2 regions of the Prochlorococcus sp. MIT 0801 genome follow, and region 2 is predicted to be linked to the other one. Evidence: predicted binding sites of a transcription regulator. Region 2 holds the regulator's gene; the other holds the start of a gene.
What was found. Region 2 encodes NtcA, which controls nitrogen genes in cyanobacteria. Its sites were predicted from a motif close to GTANCNNNNGNTAC; they were not measured.
Positions count from the first base shown of each region.

Region 1: a site for NtcA is predicted at 6,341-6,354, ahead of queF (preQ(1) synthase). Genes of this name have one in related genera too.

Region 1 covers NZ_CP007754.1:1,554,172-1,565,759, reverse strand. Annotated here, with positions in the region: gene EW15_RS08505 (RNA helicase) at 1-1,636, shown strand, start outside; gene EW15_RS08500 (class II fumarate hydratase) at 1,653-3,047, opposite strand; gene purB (adenylosuccinate lyase) at 3,178-4,473, opposite strand; gene EW15_RS08490 (hypothetical protein) at 4,518-4,778, opposite strand; gene EW15_RS08485 (TlyA family RNA methyltransferase) at 4,874-5,674, shown strand; gene EW15_RS08480 (P-II family nitrogen regulator) at 5,685-6,023, opposite strand; gene EW15_RS08475 (hypothetical protein) at 6,064-6,291, opposite strand; gene queF (preQ(1) synthase) at 6,486-6,887, shown strand; gene EW15_RS08465 (cytochrome c biogenesis protein ResB) at 6,876-8,156, opposite strand; gene EW15_RS08460 (cytochrome c biogenesis CcdA family protein) at 8,162-8,902, opposite strand; gene EW15_RS08455 (FtsW/RodA/SpoVE family cell cycle protein) at 8,920-10,152, opposite strand; gene EW15_RS08450 (ATP synthase subunit I) at 10,522-10,941, shown strand; gene atpB (F0F1 ATP synthase subunit A) at 11,017-11,588, shown strand, end outside.
Region 2 covers NZ_CP007754.1:290,518-302,105, reverse strand. Annotated here, with positions in the region: gene psbH (photosystem II reaction center phosphoprotein PsbH) at 317-514, shown strand; gene EW15_RS01555 (TatA/E family twin arginine-targeting protein translocase) at 548-763, shown strand; gene pth (aminoacyl-tRNA hydrolase) at 825-1,433, shown strand; gene EW15_RS01545 (DUF3146 family protein) at 1,447-1,704, shown strand; gene EW15_RS01540 (hypothetical protein) at 1,688-2,125, opposite strand; gene EW15_RS01535 (DUF3084 domain-containing protein) at 2,126-3,052, opposite strand; gene ntcA (global nitrogen regulator NtcA) at 3,108-3,785, opposite strand; gene EW15_RS01525 (cob(I)yrinic acid a,c-diamide adenosyltransferase) at 4,203-4,754, shown strand; gene dcd (dCTP deaminase) at 4,755-5,348, shown strand; gene thyX (FAD-dependent thymidylate synthase) at 5,351-5,989, shown strand; gene EW15_RS01510 (thioredoxin domain-containing protein) at 5,986-6,552, opposite strand; gene trmB (tRNA (guanosine(46)-N7)-methyltransferase TrmB) at 6,637-7,281, opposite strand; gene EW15_RS01500 (DUF3177 family protein) at 7,556-8,167, shown strand; gene ileS (isoleucine--tRNA ligase) at 8,204-11,107, opposite strand; gene EW15_RS01490 (hypothetical protein) at 11,159-11,588, opposite strand, start outside.

The sequences.
Region 1 (11,588 bases), 670 kb from region 2:
TACTTTATCGAAGAGATCAGATAATGGACATCGTCAATTAATGGGGAGTGAATTCTTGCAAATGGCTGGTAGGGCCGGAAGAAGAGGCCTTGACTCTAGAGGCTATGTAGTCACTTTACAGACTCGATTCGAAGGGGTTCGAGAAGCTGGTCAATTGGCTACAAGCCCAGCCGATCCACTTATTAGTCAATTCACACCCAGCTATGGCATGGTGCTGAATCTATTACAGCGTTATGACTTAGATAAATCAAAAGAATTGATAGAGAGAAGCTTTAGTAGATACTTGGCGAGCTTGGATTTAGTTGAAGAAGAAGAAGAGTTATCTAGATTAAAAGAGGAGTTTAAAGAGTATAAAACTTTTTCAGAAGACATACCATGGTCCGATTTTGAGAGATATGAGAAAATAAAAAGTCATCTCAAGGAAGAAAGAAGATTATTAAAAATCCTGCAAAAACAATCAGCAGAAACCTTATCTAATGAATTGATCTTAGCCTTAGAATTTGCAAATAATGGAACCCTCATAAGTCTGAAGACATCACAATTGCGAGGAAAAGTTACACCTGCAGTCATTATTCAGAAAATTCAAAAAGGAGATAGACAAGCTCAATTGTTATGCTTAACAGATGAAAATATTTGGATACTCATTGCTTGTAAGGAAGTTGTTAGTCTTTATGCTGATTTGACTTGCTTAGACGTATCACATATCACGACTCCTAAAATTAGTAGAATTGGAGAGATACATCATGGTGATTTACTAAGCAATGAAATAGCTTCAATAATCTCGAATTTGGCTAAGAAAAATGACATGAGAACAGCTCAATATGATCTTGCTAGTGAAGTTTTATCTCAAGCTAAATTAGTTAAATCTCTGGAGGATGAATTATTGATACAGCCAGCTCATCGATGGGGGGATAAGAAAAAATTAAAGAAACATAGACGAAAAATGGACGAACTGGGTATTGAAATACATGAACGTGAGGAGATGCTCTACGACAGGTCAAATCGTCACTGGGAAACTTTCTTATCACTAATTAAAGTACTAAACCACTTCGGATGCTTGGACGATTTAAACCCTACAGAGATCGGCAGGAGTATTGGATCCTTAAGAGGTGAAAATGAGTTATGGTTGGGCTTGGCTTTGATGAGTGGACATCTTGATGAACTAACACCAACAGAATTAGCTGGAGTTGTTCAGTCAATTGCGACAGAAGTCAATCGCCCTGATCTATGGTCTGGATTTATTCCAAGTGCAATTGCGGACGAAGCATTTAATGATTTATCAAATATTCGAAGAGAATTGTTTAGAGTTCAAGAACGATTTGGTATAGAAATCCCTATCTTATGGAGTTCAGAGTTAATGGGCTTAGTAGAAGCATGGGCTAGAGGAAGTACTTGGACTGATCTAATTTCAAATACTTCGTTAGATGAGGGAGATGTTGTAAGAATTCTAAGAAGGACAAATGATTTACTTTCACAGATTCCCTATTGCGAGGCTGTGAGTAGACAACTTAGAAATAATGCTAAGGCAGCGATGAAACTAATGGATAGATTCCCAGTTTGTGAAGCTGAAGATATTAATCAAGCAAAAGAAATAAATCATGAACTTACTAATCCAGCGACTGAAAGACATAATTGAGATTAAATAACTTTTTTCAGTCACTTCCTATCATCGATTTTGGAGTAATGAGATTATCAAATTCTTCTTGATCAAGATAATTTAATTGGCTGGAAGCTTGTCTTAGACTTAGATTCTTTTCATGGGCTAATTGTGCTATCTTACTTGCTTTTTCGTATCCTATTGATGGAGATAAAGCGGTTACCAACATCAAAGAATTGTCTAGATATTGTTTGATTTTTGCTTTATTAGGTTGAATACCTTCAATCATATTCTCTCTGCAACTCCTACATGCATTTTGAATAAGGTTGATGCTTTTTATAATGTTGTAGCCAATCAGTGGCTTATAGACATTCATTTGTAGATGCCCTCCACTCCCTGCGATCGATACTGAGGTGTCCATGCCAATTATTTGCGTACATACCATTGCCATGGCTTCGCATTGAGTAGGATTTATTTTCCCAGGCATTATTGAACTGCCAGGTTCATTGGCTGGAAGCTGTAGTTCTGATAATCCAGCTCTTGGGCCACAAGATAAAAGTCGAAGGTCATTAACAATTTTGAGAAAAGTGACGGCTAGTAATTTTAGTTGAGACATTATATTTACAAGACCATCATGACTAGCCATGATGGCAAATTTATTATCTGCAGTTTCAAAAGGTAGATTTGTTTTTTTAGCTATGTCAAGAGCAATTAAATTATCGAAATTCTTAGGAGTATTAAGCCCTGTACCAATAGCGGTTCCTCCAAGTGGAAGTGGAAAAAGTTCCTCGATGTTGACTTCAATGCGTCTTAAAGCGGTTTCTAATTGAGCAGCCCAAGCAGAGACTTCTTGGCCAAGAGTTAGTGGTACTGCATCTTGAAGATGAGTACGTCCTATTTTTATAATATCTTTCCATTCTTTACTTTTTTTATGGAATACATCAATGAGGTTTTTTAATTCAGGTATTAATGTGTCTTTTAAGGTGACTACTGTGGCTATTTGGATTGCAGCTGGAAAAACATCGTTTGTTGATTGAGAGCAATTCACATGATCATTGGGATGTATTGGATCATGACTACCTAACGGATTATTTATACTTTTTGAGGCTATATTACATATCACCTCATTGACGTTCATATTGGTTTGAGTACCACTTCCTGTTTGCCAAACTTTTACAGGGAATTGATCATTATGTTTCCCTTCAATAATTTCTAGACTTGCTTCGGTAATAAATTGTGTGGTTTCTTTATTTATTAGACCTAGATGATTATTCACTTGAGCAGCAGAGGCTTTTATTTGAGCAATTGCATGAATAATCTCGAGTGGTATGACCTCATCACCAATAGCGAAATTTAATATTGATCGTTGAGTTTGAGCTCCCCATAGCGCATCCTTGGGGACATCAATCGAACCTAAGCTATCTTTCTCGAGTCGTTTCATATTGTGCATTGATCTTGGGTTGAGAATTTTTGAGTTTCCTATGGAATAGAACTATATTTAACTATGGATTTTAGTTAAATATAGTTCTATTCCTTTTTTAGAGTGCATTCACTGATATTAATTGATTCAGCTTTTAAAGTTAAATACCAAGCCTTTCCCAAATAACTCTCAAATTGGACTGATGTAATTCGGTTGAAAAACAGTCTGAAAGTTTTTCTGTTGAGAGACTATTCATTACTTCTGGATCATTCTCAAGGTTTTTTTTGAAATTTCCTTCGTTTTGATTCCACGCTGAATGAGCATTTTTTTGTACTAGTCGATAAGAATCTTCCCGACTCATTCCATTCTCAACTAAAGCCAAAAGAACTCTTTGACTAAAAACTACTCCTCCATAAATGTTCAAATTTTTCAGCATATTATCTGGATAAACCCCAAGCCCTTTAATAATTGCCGTCATTTCTGTGATCATAAAATGAAGAGTAATGGATGTGTCTGGCAGCATTAATCTTTCATTGGAACTGTGGCTTATGTCTCTTTCATGCCATAGAGCTACATTTTCCAGGGCTGCAACTACATAGCTTCTTAAAACTCTGGAAAGACCACTTACTCTCTCACTCCGTATTGGATTTCTTTTATGGGGCATTGCAGAGCTTCCTTTTTGGCCTTTAGCAAAGTTTTCCTCTACTTCAAGAACATCAGTTCTTTGAAGATTTCTAATTTCTGTAGAAAAACGATCTAAGGAAGATCCGATTAAAGCAAGAATCTGTACATAATTAGCATGTCTATCTCTTGAGATAACTTGAGTGCTAGCAGTATCACACTCAAGCTCCAAAAGTTCGCAGGTCATTCTTTCTATTTCTGGATCAGTATTCGCATAAGTACCCATGGCCCCGCTAATTTGCCCAACTGAAATGTCTTTCTCAAGATTGTTTAGCCTTTCTTTGTTTCTGAGAGTTTCAGCTAGCCATCCCGCTAACTTGAATCCAAAAGTAATAGGTTCTCCATGAATCGCATGAGAACGTCCAATCATTACGGTTTTCTTATGCTGCCTTGCTAAATCTCTAATAGCTTCTTCAAGTAATAAAAGCTCTTTTGTTAAAAGCTTGACTGATGACTTTAATTGAAGCGCAAGTCCAGTATCAAGAACATCACTACTGGTCATTCCCACGTGAATGTAACGGCCAGCATCCCCAACATATTCATTTACATTTGTTAGAAAGGCAATTACGTCATGGCGAACTTCCTCTTCTATTTCGAGGATGCGTTCTGGATTGAAACTTGCCTTTGTTCGAATCGTTTCCATTGCACTTTTAGGGATTTTCCCTGATTTGCAATTAGCCTCACATGCGGCAATTTCAACATCAAGCCATGTTTGGTATTTGGCTTGATCAGACCAAATATTTCCCATCTCTGGGTTTGTGTAACGCTCAATCAAAGTGCTACAAAGTTAAAGGGTACTATTAATTTAGATCCTCAAGGTCAAGCTGACTTGAGTCTATTGTGTTCAACTTCCCAATGGACATATCTTCCCCAAGCTTGTTGTCTTACCCTGCATCTTCCTCCTTTGCAATCAATCACTTGAAAGGGAGGCAAATCATTTGGATGATTTGAAAATATTGCAAAACTTCCTGGAGGTAGAAGTTCAAGCACTTCTCTAGTTTGTTTTTTTGAGGTTAGATGAAAATGACCATGGCAAGATAGCTCATTTTCATTTGTTGGATGCCTGAGCTTTTTAGACAAAACCTTTGGTCAGTTAAATAGATTCTCTATTGAAAAAGAGGATAAGCACTAGTTCTGCGGTTTTTGTTCCGTTTCCTGTTTGTTTTTGTAAACAAATGACTAAAAAATCGCGATTAGATCTTCACTTGCTGACTAAAGGGTTGGTAAAAACACGTCAAGAGGCTCAGAAGCTCATCAGAGCTGGCAAAGTTAAAACAATCAACGGTCAGGTTCTTGATAAACCAGGCCAAGAAGTTTTAAAAGATCTTGAGATAAAAGTTACGCAGTCCTTGAGATATGTATCTAGAGGGGGTGAAAAGTTGGCTGAAGCTTTTAATCAATTCCCACTAGATATTAAGAATAGGGTTTGTTTAGATGCTGGGATTTCAACTGGTGGTTTTACAGATTGTCTTTTGCAGCATGGAGCGGCAAAGGTTTATGGAGTTGATGTTGGTTATGGTCAGACGGCATGGAGTATAAGAAATGATCCAAGAGTGGTTCTTTTGGAACGTACTAATATTAGGCATTTAACTCCTGAAAAATTATTCAATGATGGAGACCCAATACCAAACTTCGCAGTTGCAGACTTATCTTTTATCTCTCTTAAAATTGTTTTCCCCAGTATTAAATCTCTTCTTAAATCTAACCGATCTGAGTTGCTTGTATTAGTGAAACCTCAATTTGAGGTTGGCAAAGATAAAGTGGGCAAGGGGGGGGTGGTTCGTGATCATTCACTGCATGCTGAGGCTATAGAAGGGGTAGCAAACGAATCTAAAAAATATGGGTGGTACCCAAAAGGATTGATTGCATCACCTTTAAAGGGTCCTGCTGGAAATCAAGAATATCTTCTTTGGATGGGTGATGAAGTTGAGGGAGGTATTGAAATCGAAAAATTGTTGAATGTTTTAAGCTTTTGAATTTTTTGGTTTAAAGAGCTGTTTCGTTTCTGTCGCCCGTTCTGATTCGCACAACAGAATCAACTGGACTAACAAAAATTTTTCCATCTCCGATCTCTCCTGTCTTAGCTGCATCAGCAATAGCTTTTAAAACAATTTCAGATTTTTCATCAGGAACTACTACCTCAATTTTGAGCTTTTGAAGAAACTCAACAGTGAACTCTGAACCTCTATATCTCTCGACTTGTCCTTTCTGTCTCCCAAACCCTCTTACCTCGCTTACTGTCATGCCAACTATACCTGCATTTACTAATGCAATTTTTACATCCTCCAATTTAAATGGGCGGATTATTGCCTCTATCTTTTTCATATCGCTTTTATGTAACTTCTAGGATCTTAGATAGTTTTTATTAGATTTTGTTCGTTTGAGTTAGAGAATTGATGAAATTTACATTTAGACCAGCAATTACTGCATCTCCACAAAGCATTTCTGCATCTTTGGTAGGAATTATAACCAGACCATTACTTATTGATTCCCAATGTTCAGATTCAAAATGGGTTTGTAGCCAAAGGAGTCCATGCACGCTTTTTGGTTCTATTTGAGTTCCATTTTGTTTTTCAAAAAGACTTATGTCCATGTAAAACCTTTATTTTTATCTATTAAGGGGGATAGCTGTAATTAGTTTTGTACCCAATGATACAAAACAGCTTTTTGCCATCATTCCGTAACTTTTTGATTAGAAAAATTTATTTAAAGTTTCAATTTTTAATAGAATTTATCTGTAGTGTGAGTTTTAAATGCAAATAAATTGTGATTAGACAAGAAAAAGACATCAATGAAAAAGTTATGTATGGGGAGAGAGAAATAGAGAATGGGCGCTTAAATTGTTTCCCAAATCCAAATAGTAATAGAGATTATGAAATTTCAATAGATTTCCCTGAATTTACATGTAAATGTCCTTTCTCGGGTTATCCTGATTTTGCAACTTTGAGAATTAAATATCAACCAAATACTATGGTTATAGAGTTAAAAGCAATTAAACTTTATTTAAATGGCTTTCGAGAAAAGAAAATATCTCATGAAGAAGTGACTAATAAAATAATCGACGACTTTGTTGAAGTTTCTGATCCTAAGTGGATGCAATTAGAGGCTGATTTTAATCCTAGAGGTAATGTTCATACAATCATTAGAGTCTGTCATGGGAAAAGAAATAATTTAGAGCTAACTCTCTAAGAAACTAATTAAACTTGGCAATTCTTTTGAAAGACCAGATAGATTTCTGTTGCTTAATCCACCTATATAAATCCTAGATTTTTCCTTTTCATGTAAGACCCAGATTTTCTTAGTTGAAATAATACTAAGTGAACCACCAATAATTATTATAGCAAAACTTGTATATACAAGAGGAACCCCAGGATCATGCTTTAATAGTAATCCACTACTTGGAATTATATTTATTATCTTTATTGAAATCTCTTTTATTTTTGCTTCCTTATTTATATTTAAGGTTGTAAGTAATGTACCATCATTATCAAAAATATTTACTGGTCCTAGTTCACTATCTACGGTTACTAAGATTGGGTCTTTACCATCTTTTTGTGTCGGTATAATGGTACCCCAAACTTGTTCACCTAGTTCAGGAATAGCTTCTATTGGAATTTGTAATTTCGGGCTATTATTTATTTGAATAGTAATGGCTGCCAAAGCCCAGTCGGCTTGATATAATGTTAGGCCTTGGTATCTTAAAGGATGATTAACACTAATTTCTTTTGATTGATTATTTCCATCTGGCTCATTAATATTGACTACAGACTTATACTGCTCAGCTCTTCCTTGAGGGTCTCTTTCGATTTTAAACTTTTGCAATTCAATAGTTAAGCCTTTCTCTTTATTATTGTTTAATAAATCTATTGATCTGCCAGGGGCTAGAAATTTTTCTATGGTTTTCCCATTTAATGATCCGTATGTTGCCCCTATCATTAATAGGATCATTCCTAGATGAATTAATATAGGTCCTAATCTACCAATTACTCCTTGACGAGCCGCTATCCTTCCATCTTTTTCTTTTATATTCCAACCTTTTTTTTTTAAATTAATTTTAATTTTTTCTAAGTGCTCCGAATAATTATTAGTCACTATTGTTTGAGCAATAGAAAGTTTTGCTATTTGGCGAGGTGATTTATAATCTACCCACTTTAATGCTGATTTAAGTATCGGTAATTGTCTTCTAAAACTACAAACTGCAAGAGCTAAACCAAGCCAAATAAGTAAGAATAAAAACCAAACACTTGTATAAACATGGTTGAATTCAAAAAGTAGTAATATATTTCCATTAATTATTCCAAGAAAAGGATTCTTATTGAAATTCTCGTAATAGAATTGATCTGATTCTTGTTGTGGTATTAAAGTCCCAGTTGCACATGCAATAGCTATTATTAGTAATAGTAATATCGCAATTTTTAAGCTAGAAAGCCAGTTTAAAACTTGGCTGATTTTTTTCATCTATTTTATATCCAAATAGAAATAAGGCTTACAAGACCTACGGTTAACAAAATTACTCCACTTATTGGCGGGACCCATTCCCCAATAGGTCGTAAAGATAATAATTTTGGAATACTTGCTGCAAAGGTACCTGCTACAAATAAAGGCACAATCTGTCCAATTGCAAAACTTCCAAGAAAAATTGTGCCACTAAGAGGATTTCCTTGTTTAGCAACCCAGGCTAGAAGAACTGCAAGAACAGGAGTAGTGCAAGGTGAGGAGGCTAATCCAAAAGCAAAACCTGCTGAAACTGGTGCGAATGCGGGAGGAACTTGATTTTTCCAAATTTCAGGGTCAGGACCAGATGGAAGTGAGAATTTAAGAATCCCAAGGAGATTAAGACCCATAATTATTGCTAGAAAACTAATGAATATTGAAAAGAAACCTGGTAATTGACCATAAATTTTTCCTAAAAAACCGCTTAGACTTCCTAATACCACAAGTGATATAACTATACCGCCGCAGAAACTAATCGTTTTTTGTAATGGGTTTTGGTTATTTTTAAATCCAGCTAAATATGCAACTGTGATTGGCAAAAGTGACAATGAACAGGGACCCAAGCTAGTCAAAAGTCCTCCCGTGAAAACTATCAGAATTGTTAGGGGGGTTGGATTATTGAGTCCATTGTTAATTAAATGCTCGCCATGACGAGTCAAATCAGAGAAGATTAAACTTGTAGAAAAAATGTTCAAAAAGAGATTTGTCACTCTAAGTCTTACCCAGATTATCTAGTTAGAAGTCTATTTGAGGCATTTTTAATTAATAACTCTGAAGATTCAATAGACGATCTGACCAATAGGGCCGCTATTAAAAAGCTTGAAATCAATGAGTTTCCCCCATAGCTAATCATAGGGAAGGGAAGACCAGTTGTAGGCATTGCTCCTGATGAAACTGCTATGTGCATAATTGATTGGCCAACAAGAATAGTACCTGATCCCATAGAGATTAGTTTAGAATAATTATTTCTACAATTAAGAGATATTTTCAGGGTTAAATATGCAACTACAAGCAAAAATAATAAAAGTAAAATTGATCCAAAGAAGCCAAATTCTTCAGCAAAAACAGCAAATATAAAATCAGTACTCCTGTAGGGTAAGTATTGTAATTTTTGCATTGAAAGACCATAACCTTCCCCAAATAGACCACCTGAACCAATAGCATAAAGACTCTGAATTAATTGATATCCACTCCCTTGTGGATCTTTCCAAGGGTCTATAAATGACATGACGCGACTTTGTTGATAGTCATTAAAAAAAATACTTGTTGCACCAATAAAAAAGCCTGATATAGCAGTGTTAAAAAGATATCTGAAGTTAATACCGGATGCTAATGCAATCATCCAAAGTAATATCCCGATTAATGCAGCTGTACTTAAATTTGGCTGCTTTATAATTAATAAAATAATAGATGCAAAAATAGTTAACCAAAAAATTTTTTTTTCTGAATTTATTCTTTCCCATTGACCAAAAAGCTTTGCACTTTGGAGAATGATGAAAGGTTTGATTAACTCAGATGGTTGAATTTGGACTGGGCCGATAATCAACCATCTAGTAGAACCATTAACGGTACTACCGAAAAAGCTTGTTGATGCAATCAGGACCATACCTATAAAAAGGCATGGTCCTGATATTTTAAGCCAATTTTTAAGATTGATATTTATTGCTAGGTAGAAAATACTCCAACTCGCGACCAGCCAAATGAGTTGTCTTTTTATGTAATAAGCACCTTCACCCATCTCTCTAATAGCTACCCACCAACTAGCTGATCCAAGAATAAAGATTCCCGATATGCTCCAAAAAACAAATAATCCCATTATCAAACGCCCTTCCTTGGGCCAAAAAGACCAATGCAATGGAAGTATCTTGTTGCTTAATAGATTATCTAGATAATCTTTTGATTCATAAGTATTTTTCCTTCTGGGTTTTGAATGAATTTTTTTATTCGAAATATTACTCAAAGGATCTTTTGCTTATAAACCATTGAGCCGCTTAATTGCCATCTTGCCAAGTCTCTAAATGTAATTAATTGTTAGTTTTTAGAGACAAAATAAAAAAAACAGATGAATCTCTAGTTATAAAATGTCATGTCATCAGCATTAAATTTTTAATATAGATTATCTATTGATTTAAATTTTAAGACTTAGAATTATACTGAAAATTCTTGCTCAAGTTATAAAATTAGCTAACTTTTCAATTTTATTGATAAATTTTTTTTGTTTTGATGCAAGTCTCGTGATAGATTCCGCGGGCCTTTGCAGAGAGCTTAGGTGTCTTGATTTCAAACAACTTCTCGCTATCACTGATGAACTCAAATAAGAGGAATTTTTGTGGCATCTGAGACTGTTGAAAATTGCTCAAGTCATGATCCTCTACTGGATTTTGATTCATCGGATTTATCGTCCGGAGTCAAATCAGACGAATATCTTGAACTTCAATTTCGAGTATTCCGTCTGGCTTTTTTATTGACTATTTTTTCTGTTGGCATAGCAGGTTTCTTTTGGGGAATCCAAGCTGGCGCAAGCCTATTTATTGGTGCTTTATCAGGAATTTTTTATTTTCGCTTGCTTGCTCGCGGAATTGGAAGGTTAGGTACTTCATCAAAAATCGTCGGTAAAGTCCAGTTATTAGTTCCGGTTCTTTTGGTTTTGGTATCTTCTAGATTTCCTCAACTTGATTTGATTCCGGCTTTATTAGGATTTTTGCTTTATAAACCAGCGTTAATTATTCAGTTTCTATCTATGCCGTAGGGCTTATTTAGAAATCAAATTTTTAAGTTTTGTTTGTTTGGCTTTTATTTTCTACGCAACCTAAACTTCCAGATAATGGGTTTTTTGCCATTTGTTTTTCCTTTCGCTGAATTAGAAGTTGGTCAACAACTCTATTGGCAAATTGGAAATTTTAGAATTCACGGCCAAGTCTTTATGACTTCATGGCTTCTTATAGGCGCTTTGCTTGCCTTAGTGGTCATTGGGACTAAAAAAATGGAACGTGATCCAAGGGGTGTTCAGAACCTTTTGGAATTTCTTTGGGATTACATACGTGATCTTGCAAGAACACAAATTGGTGAAAAGGTTTATAGAGATTGGATGCCTTTCATCGGAACCCTCTTTCTGTTCATTTTTGTGAGCAATTGGGGCGGGGCATTAGTTCCGTGGAAGCTGATCAAACTCCCAAGTGGTGAACTTGGGGCTCCTACAGCTGACATAAATACAACTGTTGCTTTAGCACTACTGGTATCTCTCTCATATTTCTATGCGGGTTTGAGCAATAAAGGTTTGCGTTACTTCGAGTACTACGTACACCCAACGCCAATAATGCTCCCATTCAAAATTGTAGAAGATTTTACTAAGCCTCTATCTCTCTCTTTCCGTTTATTTGGAAACATTTTGGCAGA
Region 2 (11,588 bases):
TATGAAGTCAATAACTCCAATCAAAAAACCAAAGGTGTTACAGACTTTTGGAAATGAATAAAATTTTCATCCCTCGGGAAAGCCAATAAAAGCTAGGAAACAAATAGAAAGATCGATTTTTCTCATACCATTTCCTAAAATTACAAATTTATTTCGTTTTGTGATTTTGCTAGTTTTTCAGCTTTTTTAGACCACATTTATCAAAAATAATATTTTTTTGGTTCATTCCATCACAAGTTTCTACAGTCTCTTCTTCTTTTGGACAAGTTCTCATACAATATCTTGACTCATACAAATCTGAGCTTAGAGAAACGACATGGGACAAAAAACAGCACTTGGATCTTTGCTTAAATCCATTGGCAATTCTGGACAAGGAAAAGTTGTTCCAGGTTGGGGAGCAGTACCTGTCATGGCCTTTATAGGACTTTTACTACTGATTTTTCTAGTGATCATGCTCCAAATTTATAACCAATCACTTCTTTTACAGGGTTTTTCCGTCGACTGGAACGGCTAAATTGGTTAAATTTTGAGCAGTTGAGATTCGCCCATGAATATTTTCGGGGTTGGTTTACCAGAAATTGCTGTTATTGCCGGCTTGGCACTAATTATTTTTGGTCCAAAACGACTTCCCGAATTTGGGCGAACTATTGGAAAAACCTTAAAGGGTCTTCAAAGTGCCTCTACGGAATTTGAGCGTGAAATACAAAACGCCATGAAAGAAGAAGAGTCTGCAAATGAAAACATTGTGGACAAAGAAAATTAATTTCCAGAAAATTAACTAAACATCTAACTATTAAAATCAACAACGATTTTGTTTGATTGGTATGTTGTCCGATGACTTGAAATTATTAGTAGGCTTAGGCAATCCGGGGACTGCGTACGAAAAAACTCGTCATAATGTCGGATTTATAGTGTTAGAAAAAATAGCGAGAAAAAATAATTGTAGCTTTAGTGAAAGCAAAAAACTATTTGGCAGGACTTGTGAATACGGCTCAGGTATAGAAAAAACTAGGCTTTTAATGCCCAACACATACATGAATGAAAGTGGAAAATCAGTAAGATCAACAAAGGATTGGTTTAATTTTAAAAATAATCAATTAATAGTCTTAGTCGACGACATGGATCTCCCTCTGGGAAAAATAAGAGTCCGCTCTAAAGGCAGCTCAGGAGGTCATAATGGATTGAAAAGCATTATCAACCATCTTGGTACTGATGAGTTTAAGCGATTAAAGATTGGTATAGGAGCGCCAAGTAACGACCAACAAGAGAGGAAATCTAAAACTGTTTCTCACGTTTTAGGAAAATTTTCAAAAGATGAATTCATAATATTAGATTTAATCATTCATGAAATAATTAGTTGTATTGAATCAATTACATCTAATAATTGGGAAAAGATAACTACTCGACTAAATTCGTACAAACCTAACATTTAATAACTTTATAAAAATGTATAACAAGCCATCAACTACTGCATATCTTCAAATTCATAAGCAATGCTTTAATCAAAAAAAAGTTGAGGGGATTGTCCGTGCAGGAAATTTTGAGTGGAGTTTTATTTGGGCTTTTAATCAGGGACAACTTTTTGTCGAACCGCCACTAGGCAGGGCGCTAATAAAAGATGCATTAGAGCGCTATTTAGTAAAAGCTGATTATAAACTTGAGTCTGGTGGAGATTACATTTTTACAGTTAGGGCCAAGTTTTAATACTGACTTTAGCTGGCCAAATAAATCTATATTTTAAAAAATCTTCCAATAAAATCAACGCGACAATTGCATCAAGATTCGCAGGAGGAAAAAGAATTTCTTTTGGAAGCCAACGAATAAAATAATTTGGAGGCCAAATTTGCCAATATCTAAATCTTGCTCTTAGCGTTGATCCTCTTTCATTCACATAATTTATATTCAAAAAATTATTTCGTTTTAATTTATTCCCTATATACTTACAATTAGTTCCATCACCAATTATTATATTGATAATGTCGTAATCTTCATTCCATCGAGAAACTAAATCAGAAGATTTATTTAATGAAGCTACACCTGCCTCAATAACTTTTCCGGATTGAATATCAGCCAATAATAAACCACATTTTTTCATTCCAGGATCTATGGATATATAAAGACTCATTTAACTCTTGTTTAGTATAGATTTTGCTAGAGATTTTAATTCCAATGATACGGAGACTTTTTCAGCACTTTGACTATCATCAAGAGCCCTTGTAATAATTTGGAAATCTCCCTTTTTTTTACTAACTAGATATTTTCCTAAATTATTAATTTGATTAGCATTAATTTTCAACTCAGAACTTAATGATCCTCGACGCCTAACCTCAGCTAAAGTTGAAGCCATTAAAAGATTAATCTTCTTACTGATAGTTTCAGAATCTGATTTTAATAAAGATATATTTTCTATCGCAATAACTTCACCTTTCTTTGTAATCATTTTATTTAATGTGACTTCAGGAAATGCATAAACATAATTTTCACCTCTAAGTATATTTCCTGCTGATTTAATCCTAACGACCCAACTTCTATTATCAGCTATCTTTTTTTCAAGTTTCTCAATATCATCTTTACGAACTAATAATATTCTTCGATATTCAGATTGATTTGTTTTTACTAAATTAAAAGCATAAAAATTTGCTTGCTGTAATATACTTTCTATAATTTTTTTAATATCATTCGTTTTATTTAATTTAATAGTCTTAGTTACTAGAGTTTGACCACTACTAATTACTACATTCCCACTCCTAAAAGCATACAAATTTTTCTCTAATTTTTTTAATTCTTTTTCACTCTCTATAATCTTTTCTCGAATATCCTCTAACTGAAATAATCCAACCCTTAAATCTCTATCAAATATAACCATAGTTGCAAATGAAATAGCACTAATAATACTTCCAGTAAAAACAGTTATTAATACAGCGGTACTTTTTGGTCTTAATTTAAATATACTTAAACGCGCTTTGCCAACTTTTGTACCTAAGCGATCACCTAGAGTAGAAAGTATTCCACCCAGGATTAATAGTAAAAGAATTTTCAGCCAGACAGTCACAGAGAGAAAGAAGAAGAATTAATCAAACCTCTTAAACCTTAGTATGCAATGGCCTTCAATTAAATCTTTTCGCAAGCGCTATTGGATCAAATATGGTTATTTTCTTCCTATCTATTGCCAATAAGGAGGAACTTTTCAACTCACCAAGTAGTCGTGTAATAGTAACTCTGGTTGAGCCTATGGCCTCAGCAATGGCTTGATGAGAGAGTCTCAAGTCAATTGTGACTCCTTTTTCCCCAGCCACGCCAAAGTCTCTACATAAAACAAGTAAAAAGCTTGCAAGACGAGAAGACATATCTCTATGAGTCAAAGTTTCAATCATTGTTTCAGTTTGAAGTACCCGACTTGATAAACCTTGTAAAAGTAGCAGCCCAACAGAGGCATCTTGCTCGATTGCATTCCTTACTGATGTGGCTGGGGCAGAAACGAGCTCCACACGAGTAAAGGCAATTGCGTGATAAAAACGATCTGATCTATGTCCTGTTAATAAAGATAAAACTCCAAACAGACTATTTTCTCTTAACAAAGCAACAGTAATTTCTTCGCCCGTTTCATAGACTCTGCTCAATCGAACTGCACCACGTCTTATCAAATAAACCCTTTCTGCAGGATCACCAGGAAAAAAAATAGTTTTTGACCTATCAACTGTTTCAGTAGAGAATCCCTCCAAAGATTTAATTACATCTAAGAGAGACTTATTTGGCGGCAATGGAGAAGATGAATTACCAACCATCTGGCTATTTCTTGGTTGGTTGAAACGAGTAAAGCCACGATAGGAGGTGACCATGTTTAATTAACTGTTCTGAGAACATTAATAAGTCGAGAAAAAACGATATGTAGCCATGGCGACTTTTTTGAACCTAAGTCTTTAATACAAGGCTGTTCGTTCAGGAAATTCTATCTTTTTTTCACTCAAAAAATTGCGACTATTTTTTCAAAAGGTATGAAAAACTACTTTCTCCTGTTTTTTTTGAATCGCTTTTGGGGCCTTAATAGTTTTGAGAACCAATTATTCTTACTCCATACACCACAGATAGTGTTCAATTGGTTGATTAGAAATTTTATGCCGCTAGATTAATTTGAAGACATTCTGATCAAAATCAATATGAATGCACGAGCGAGTATTAATGCTCAACAAAGGGGTTCATCTATGTCAACAGAGACGTCTCTAAGGCCTACCCCCATTAAAAAGCCTTTACAACTAGTTGCGACACAAGGCCAAGTTCAAATCCATACTTCTACTTTCAGAGGCAGTTTTTCTGTTGTTCTTAGTGAGGCAATTAGATCTGCAGGATTAGGAAGCCAGGTTTTAATAGCACAATTTTTGAGAGGTGGAGTCAATCAAGGGCCAAGTGGAGCTATCAATCTTTGCGGGCGACTTGAGTGGTTAAGACCAGCAATTGAAACGTGCTTACCAGAAAAAATATTGGAAGAACATTTATCTTTAAAGAGAAAATATGAAGAAAAAGCGATCAAAGAACTTTGGGAATTTTGTAAAGCACGTTTAATTGAAAAAAAAATAGATAAAATCATTCTTGATGAAATTGGAATGGCTATTAGTCTTGGTTTCATTGAAGAAAATGATTTAATTTTCTTGATAAATAATCGACCATCATCCACAGATATTATTCTTACAGGACCATCAATCCCGCCTAAAGTAATTGAAATGGCTGATCAAATCACTGAATTACGCTGCAATTAAATGTTAAAAAACGATCGTTGGATTGCTGAACAGGCTTCATTAGGAATGCTTGAACCTTTTCAAGAAAAGCTAATAAGACATCTTGAGCCGGAATCAGAAAAATCTCCTGTTTTAAGCTTTGGTTGCTCATCATATGGATATGATTTGCGTCTCTCTTCTAAAGAGTTTTTGATTTTTAGGCATGTCCCTGGAACAGTAATGAATCCGAAAAAGTTTAATCCTGCCAATTTAGAACCCACAGATTTGAAAGAAGACAAAGATGGTAAATATTTTATTTTACCTGCTCACTCTTACGGCCTTGGTGTTGCATTAGAAAAAATGAAAGTACCGCCAAATATTACAGTTATTTGCCTTGGGAAAAGCACCTACGCCCGCCTAGGAATAATCGTAAATACAACTCCTGCTGAAGCAAGCTGGGAAGGTCATCTAACCCTGGAATTCAGTAACAGCTCTGGAGCAGATTGCAGGATTTATGCTGATGAAGGAATTTGTCAATTACTTTTCTTTGAAGGAGATCCTTGCGAAACAACTTACAGTGATAGGAAAGGTAAATATCAATATCAACAAGAAAAAGTAACCCTAGCAAAGGTTTAAATATGAGTTGTGTTCAATTAATAACTTCTACGCCAGACGCTGAAAAAAGCATGGCATATATTGCCAGGGTTAGTAATCCAAAAAATCAAGACAATGATGATTTTACAAAATTAATTGGGTATTGCATTAAAAATGAACATTGGAGCGTATTCGAGCAAGCTTATATGACTTTACAAATAGAAACTACTAGAGGAATTGCTGCACAAATTTTAAGACATCGATCATTTACCTTTCAAGAATTCTCACAACGCTATGCCGATAGCATGCAATTAGGAGAAATTCCTATCCCCGAATTAAGAAGACAAGATAATAAAAATAGACAAAATTCTATATCAGACTTGCCAGAAGAAATTATCAATACATTCAACAAAAAAATCAAACATCAATTTAATCAGAATAAAGAACTTTATGAAGAGATGTTAGAAGCTGGAATCGCCAAAGAATGTGCAAGATTTGTACTTCCACTTGCTACGCCAACCAGAATTTACATGACAGGATCATGTCGCTCGTGGATTCATTACATAAATCTTAGAACTGGTCATGGCACGCAAAAAGAGCATATGGAGATTGCACAAGAATGTAAAAATATTTTTTCAAAAGCATATCCAGTAGTTTCATCAGCTTTAAACTGGCTAGTCTAGCTATGATATCTAGGGCCTTCTGCTCTAATATTATTTTGCACTTTTAAATTGTTTTTAGAAATCAAATTACTTGAATTTGATAATTTAGTGTAAGATGGTAACTCAGAATTATTAATTAAAGCAAGAAAGATTTCATTAAGTTCAGTATATTTTCTAACTCCTAATGAAAAGCCCTTAAATTCACCTTTATCGTTAAAAAAAGTTAATTGAGGAATACCATTAACATTATATTTTTCAATCAAATCCAACCATCTTGAATTATCGACATTAAGTAAAACTATATCTATCTTATTTGAATATAGTTTCTCAGCATCAAACATGTCGGGAGCCATTTCTTTGCAAGCTTCACACCAATCCGCATAAAATTCAAATACTGTAGGTTTTCCATTCAACAAAGCTATGTCTGGTTCCAAGGAGTTCTTAGCCAATTGATCAAGCATTGCATTAGCTTTAAACCCACTTCGGAAAAAGAAAAGTAAAGCAACTAAAAAAAGACTAAGTAAAACTAAAAAAATTTTTTGAAGGAGGCCAAGATCTTCATCTGAATTGGAGTTATCAATCATCAGAAATCACACTTTCTGTATAAGAATTATTATATACATAAACTTTAACTTATAACATATCATATATTTTGAGTATAAATTTTATTAATTAATGAATAATAGGTTATTTCTAATATACATTACTCTATAAATTAGCAGATTTTTTTTAAGAGAAAATATTTCTCTATCTGTCTTCACATTATAAGGATTTTTATCAATGAATCTTTGAGGTCCTACATCTTTTCTATTAAAATATCTATTTTTATCAATCGTATTAGTCATATATTCAATAAGTTTGAATATATCGCTTTGAATAAATATTTCGCCATCATTACTCATAGCTTTAGCAATTGAATTGAGGATACTTGTCTTTAATACCCTCCTCTTGAAGTGTTTTCTTTTAAACCAAGGGTCTGGAAATTGAATTGAAACTCTTTTTAATTGACCATAATCTAAATCAGACAACCATTCATCGAGACTGACATTAACATTACAAAATAAAAATTTTAAATTATTCAATTCTAATTTTCTTCTTTTCTTTTCACACAAACTAACAAGAGGTTCTCTTATCTCAAGCCCAACAAAATTCCAGTCAGGATGTTTTTTGGCTAGTTCAATCAGAAATTCACCTTTTGCAGATCCAATATCTAAATGAATTGGATAGTGAGATTCCTCAAAAAGAACATTCTTACTGGGAAGAGATAATGGTAACTGAAAAAATTGGCTTAAAGGATTTACATGCTGTCTCACAAAATGAAACCTGAAATAAATAAATCAGATTACTATATTAGTAAAGTCAATTAATTTTTTCAAAAGATGATATAAAGACAAACCAATTTATAAATTTTTGATGAGAGTCTTTTAATTATTTAATTTTAATTGGTATATACTCATTAAGTAAGCAATTGTAGAATTGGGGCAATAATCTAAGAATTCCGCAAATATAGAGAAAACGCTTTAATAATTAAGAATAATCATCAAAAGAATACCTTAAGGTTGATAATACATATAAATGAGATTTTTTTTGACTGAACCTCAATTCCAAATTCTAGTTTGGCTCTCATATCGAATTGCTGCTACCTTCGCACTCGGTCTCCCATTATTTCTATTGATTTGGGCAAAAAGATCCAATTCGAGGTCTATTGATCGACTTTTATCAATTTACTGGAAAGTTTCTAGTCTTTATGCGATAAACCTATTATTTCTTAGTGTTGAGAGCCAATTAGGCCAATTAATTTCATTGGTTGCCCCAATACTTATGGTTAGTTCTATTTGGTTTTGGTTTGATTTAAATCAAGAAATTGATGAAATGCCTGCTCATAAACCAATTGCTTTAACTACACGAATTTGGCGTTGGACTTTAACTTTTTGGTCCTTACTAAATACTGGACTTCATCTATTTAGTTGGAGATGTTTGAATTCAATCAATGAGAACTATTGTGATACTTGGAGAGAAATTCCATTTAATTCATTCATTACAACAAAAACAATAATAAAATTTGTTTTAGACGGTAATTGGAGTATAGGGTTTGCTACATTTTTTGCCTATTTAGCTCTAGTATTCTATTTAATAGGTTTACTACAATGGTTGCTTATCCAATTACCAAAGAATGGTCGTTTCGCCGGTAAATTTTAAAAAATAATAACTTTAATATTAAAAGTTAATTACTATTTAAATAGCTAAGACTATTTTTTCGCACCTTTTGCAAATATTTGAGTGTTGAGGACTCTTACTCATTTCTATTTCATAATGCCAACATCTTTCACACTTAAATCCCCTTGCTTTTGCAATCTCGACTGAAGCATAATCATTGTCCTCACTAACTAAAACTTCAGCCCATGGCTCACCGCCAATTTGTAAAGATGAAACTAGGAACCAATCTCTTAATACATCAACATTATTAGATTCGCTTTCAGCTAACCATTCAATAGCAGCTTTAACTTTTTGATCAGAGATATCAACCCTTACTGATGCTTCCAAAGAAGAACCTAACGCTTGATTATTTCTACAACTCTCCAACATACGATTAATAACTGCTCTGAGTTTACGGAGTTCATTCACATGAGAATTAAAACTACTATTTCGCCATGATTTAGGAACATTAGGCCATCCTCTTTGAAATACTGAGGCTTCCTCTAAGTCATATGGAATATTCTGCCAAATATCTTCTGCCATATGACATAAAACAGGTGCAATTAATCCAGATATTTTTTCAATTACCAAGGATAAAACTGTCTGACAACTTCTTCTTCTAAAGTCAGATTTAGAACTCACATATAACCTATCTTTTGCAATATCTAAGTAAAAATTAGATAGATCAACAACACAAAAATTTTGAATTGTTTGGAAAAATTTCGAAAATTCAAAATTATTGTATGCATCTGATATTTCATCGATTACTTCAGCTGTTCTATTCAACATCCATTTATCTAACAATGGTAGGTTAGCAATATCAATGGAATCAATTTTATAATCAAAATCATAGAGGTTACCTAATAGATACCTAGAGGTATTTCGAACCTTACGATAAACATCAGAAATTTGCTTTAGTATGTTTGATCCAATAGGAACATCTGCAGAATAATCAACAGAACTAACCCACAACCTCAAAACATCAGCTCCATAAGCAGGGTCTAATTTCTTATTTGAACCACCATTAATTATAACTAAAGGATCAATAATGTTTCCCAGGGATTTACTCATTTTCCTACCATTCTCATCTAGTGCAAAACCATGTGTAAGGACCTTTTTAAAAGGTGCATGTTCATTCACTGCTACAGAAGTTAATAAAGAGGACTGGAACCAACCCCGATGTTGATCAGATCCTTCCAAATATAAATCTGCTGGATAATTTAAATTTTCTTTCTTAGAAATAACTGAAGACCAACTAGAGCCAGAGTCAAACCAAACATCCATAGTATCAGTACCTTTTTGCCATCGATCTGCATCATTTAAATAAGAAGGAGGTAATAGCTCAGATACTTCATATTCCCACCAAATATCTGCTCCATGAACAGAAAATAAATCAGCTATATGAGAAATAGTTTCTTTATTGAGCAAGATTTCTTGTCCATTCTTTTCATAAAATACTGGTATTGGAACTCCCCAGGTTCTTTGTCGAGAGATACACCAATCTCCTCTTTCTCTAACCATGGAATTAATTCTATTTTTTCCCGATTCAGGAAGCCAAATAACATCTTCTATGGCAGAAAGGGCTTTATCTCTAAATCCTTCAACGGAAGCAAACCATTGTTCTGTAGCTCTAAAAATAGTTGGTTTTTTAGTTCTCCAATCATAAGGATACCTGTGCTCATATGGAATTTCTTTAAGCAAAGATCCAGCATTAATGAGATCACTTATTATGACACTATTAGCATCTTTTAATACATTTAGACCTTCAAATTTTCCGGCTTCTTTCGTTAGAAAACCTTTTGCATCAACTGGGCAAGAAATTGGTAAATTATATTTTTTACCAGTGTTGAAATCATCAACACCATGACCTGGAGCAGTATGTACTAATCCAGTTCCTGATTCAGTTGTAATATAATCTCCTCCTAAAACAACAGGGCTTATTTTATCAAATAAAGGATGTTTATATATAATTCCATCTAAGATTGATCCTTTGATTAATACTCTTTTTTCGTAATTAATTCCTACACTCTTAGATACTTCTTCCAAAAGATCGTTAGCAATAATTATCAATGAACGATCAGAACTTTGTGCAATTACATAGTCTAATTTTTGATTAACAGAAATGGCCTCATTTGCAGGAATTGTCCAAGGAGTGGTAGTCCAAATGACAAGTTTTACTTCTTTTAATTTTCCTTCAGAATTAAGTAGATCTGGAGCTTGCTTAGAAATTTCTTGAGCTAATCTTTTTGGTATTTGATTAACTTTAAATCCCACATAAATACTTTTACTCACATGACCGGTTGGATATTCTAGTTCCGCCTCGGCCAGAGCTGTTTGAGAACTTGGACTCCAATGAACTGGTTTTAGGCCTCGATATATGTATCCTTTGAAGACCATTTCACCAAACAACTTGATTTGAGAGGCTTCAAACTTTTTGTCTAAACTTAAATATGGTTGATCCCAATCACCCCATACGCCCCATCTTTTAAAACCATCCATTTGTTGGGAAACTTGCTTTTTTGCATAATCAGCAGCTTTTTTTCTCAACTTAATAGGTGTTAATTCAGCTCGTTGACTTTTATCCATAGCTTGAAGCACTTTCAATTCAATAGGCAATCCATGGCAATCCCAGCCAGGGACATAACAAACTTTTTTCCCTTTCATTATTTGAAATTTATTAATTATGTCCTTCAAGACTTTGTTGAGAGCATGCCCCATATGAAGCGTTCCATTTGCATATGGCGGGCCATCATGCAAAGTAAAAGTCTCTCCAGTATTATTTGAGCCTAATTTGAAATCTATATTTTTTTCTCTCCAAAAAGCTTGCAACTCAGGTTCTCTTATAGTTGCATTTGCCCTCATTCCAAAATTAGTCTGCAAAAGGTTGAGAGTGTCTTTGTAAGTTGGACGATCCTTTTGAGAATTTTTATTGATGTTATTCACTTTGAAAAATATTCATCAGTAATCATGTTTACCTGAGGTCTTTTAACCTTATCAAGAAGTTTCTTCATTTTCAGCGAATTCTTGATTTCCGATCTTATTGGAATCAATTGAATCAGATCTTTCAACTACTTTCTTCTTGACTTCTTCTTTCAATTCTGGATGAACCCATTTTTTTTCTTTTAACGGTTTTTCAGATTTAGTAGTGAAGCCTTTAAAAAAATTAAAAAAGCCACCTGCAAGTAAAGCAAAACTTTGACCGAGCTGTCTAAAAGATTCAAACCACCTCTGAAAAGATCCAACTCGCTTTTTTTCTTCAGAGTCTAATTGATTCCACCTAGTTTGGATAATTTCTAAAATCATTTTTCCATACAAAATTGCCATAGAAATAACAAGTAAATTTATTGAGCCTCTCAAAAGATCATTCTCCACTAACAGAAATAATCCTAAAAATAAAAAAAGTCCTCCCATCAACCAATCTCTT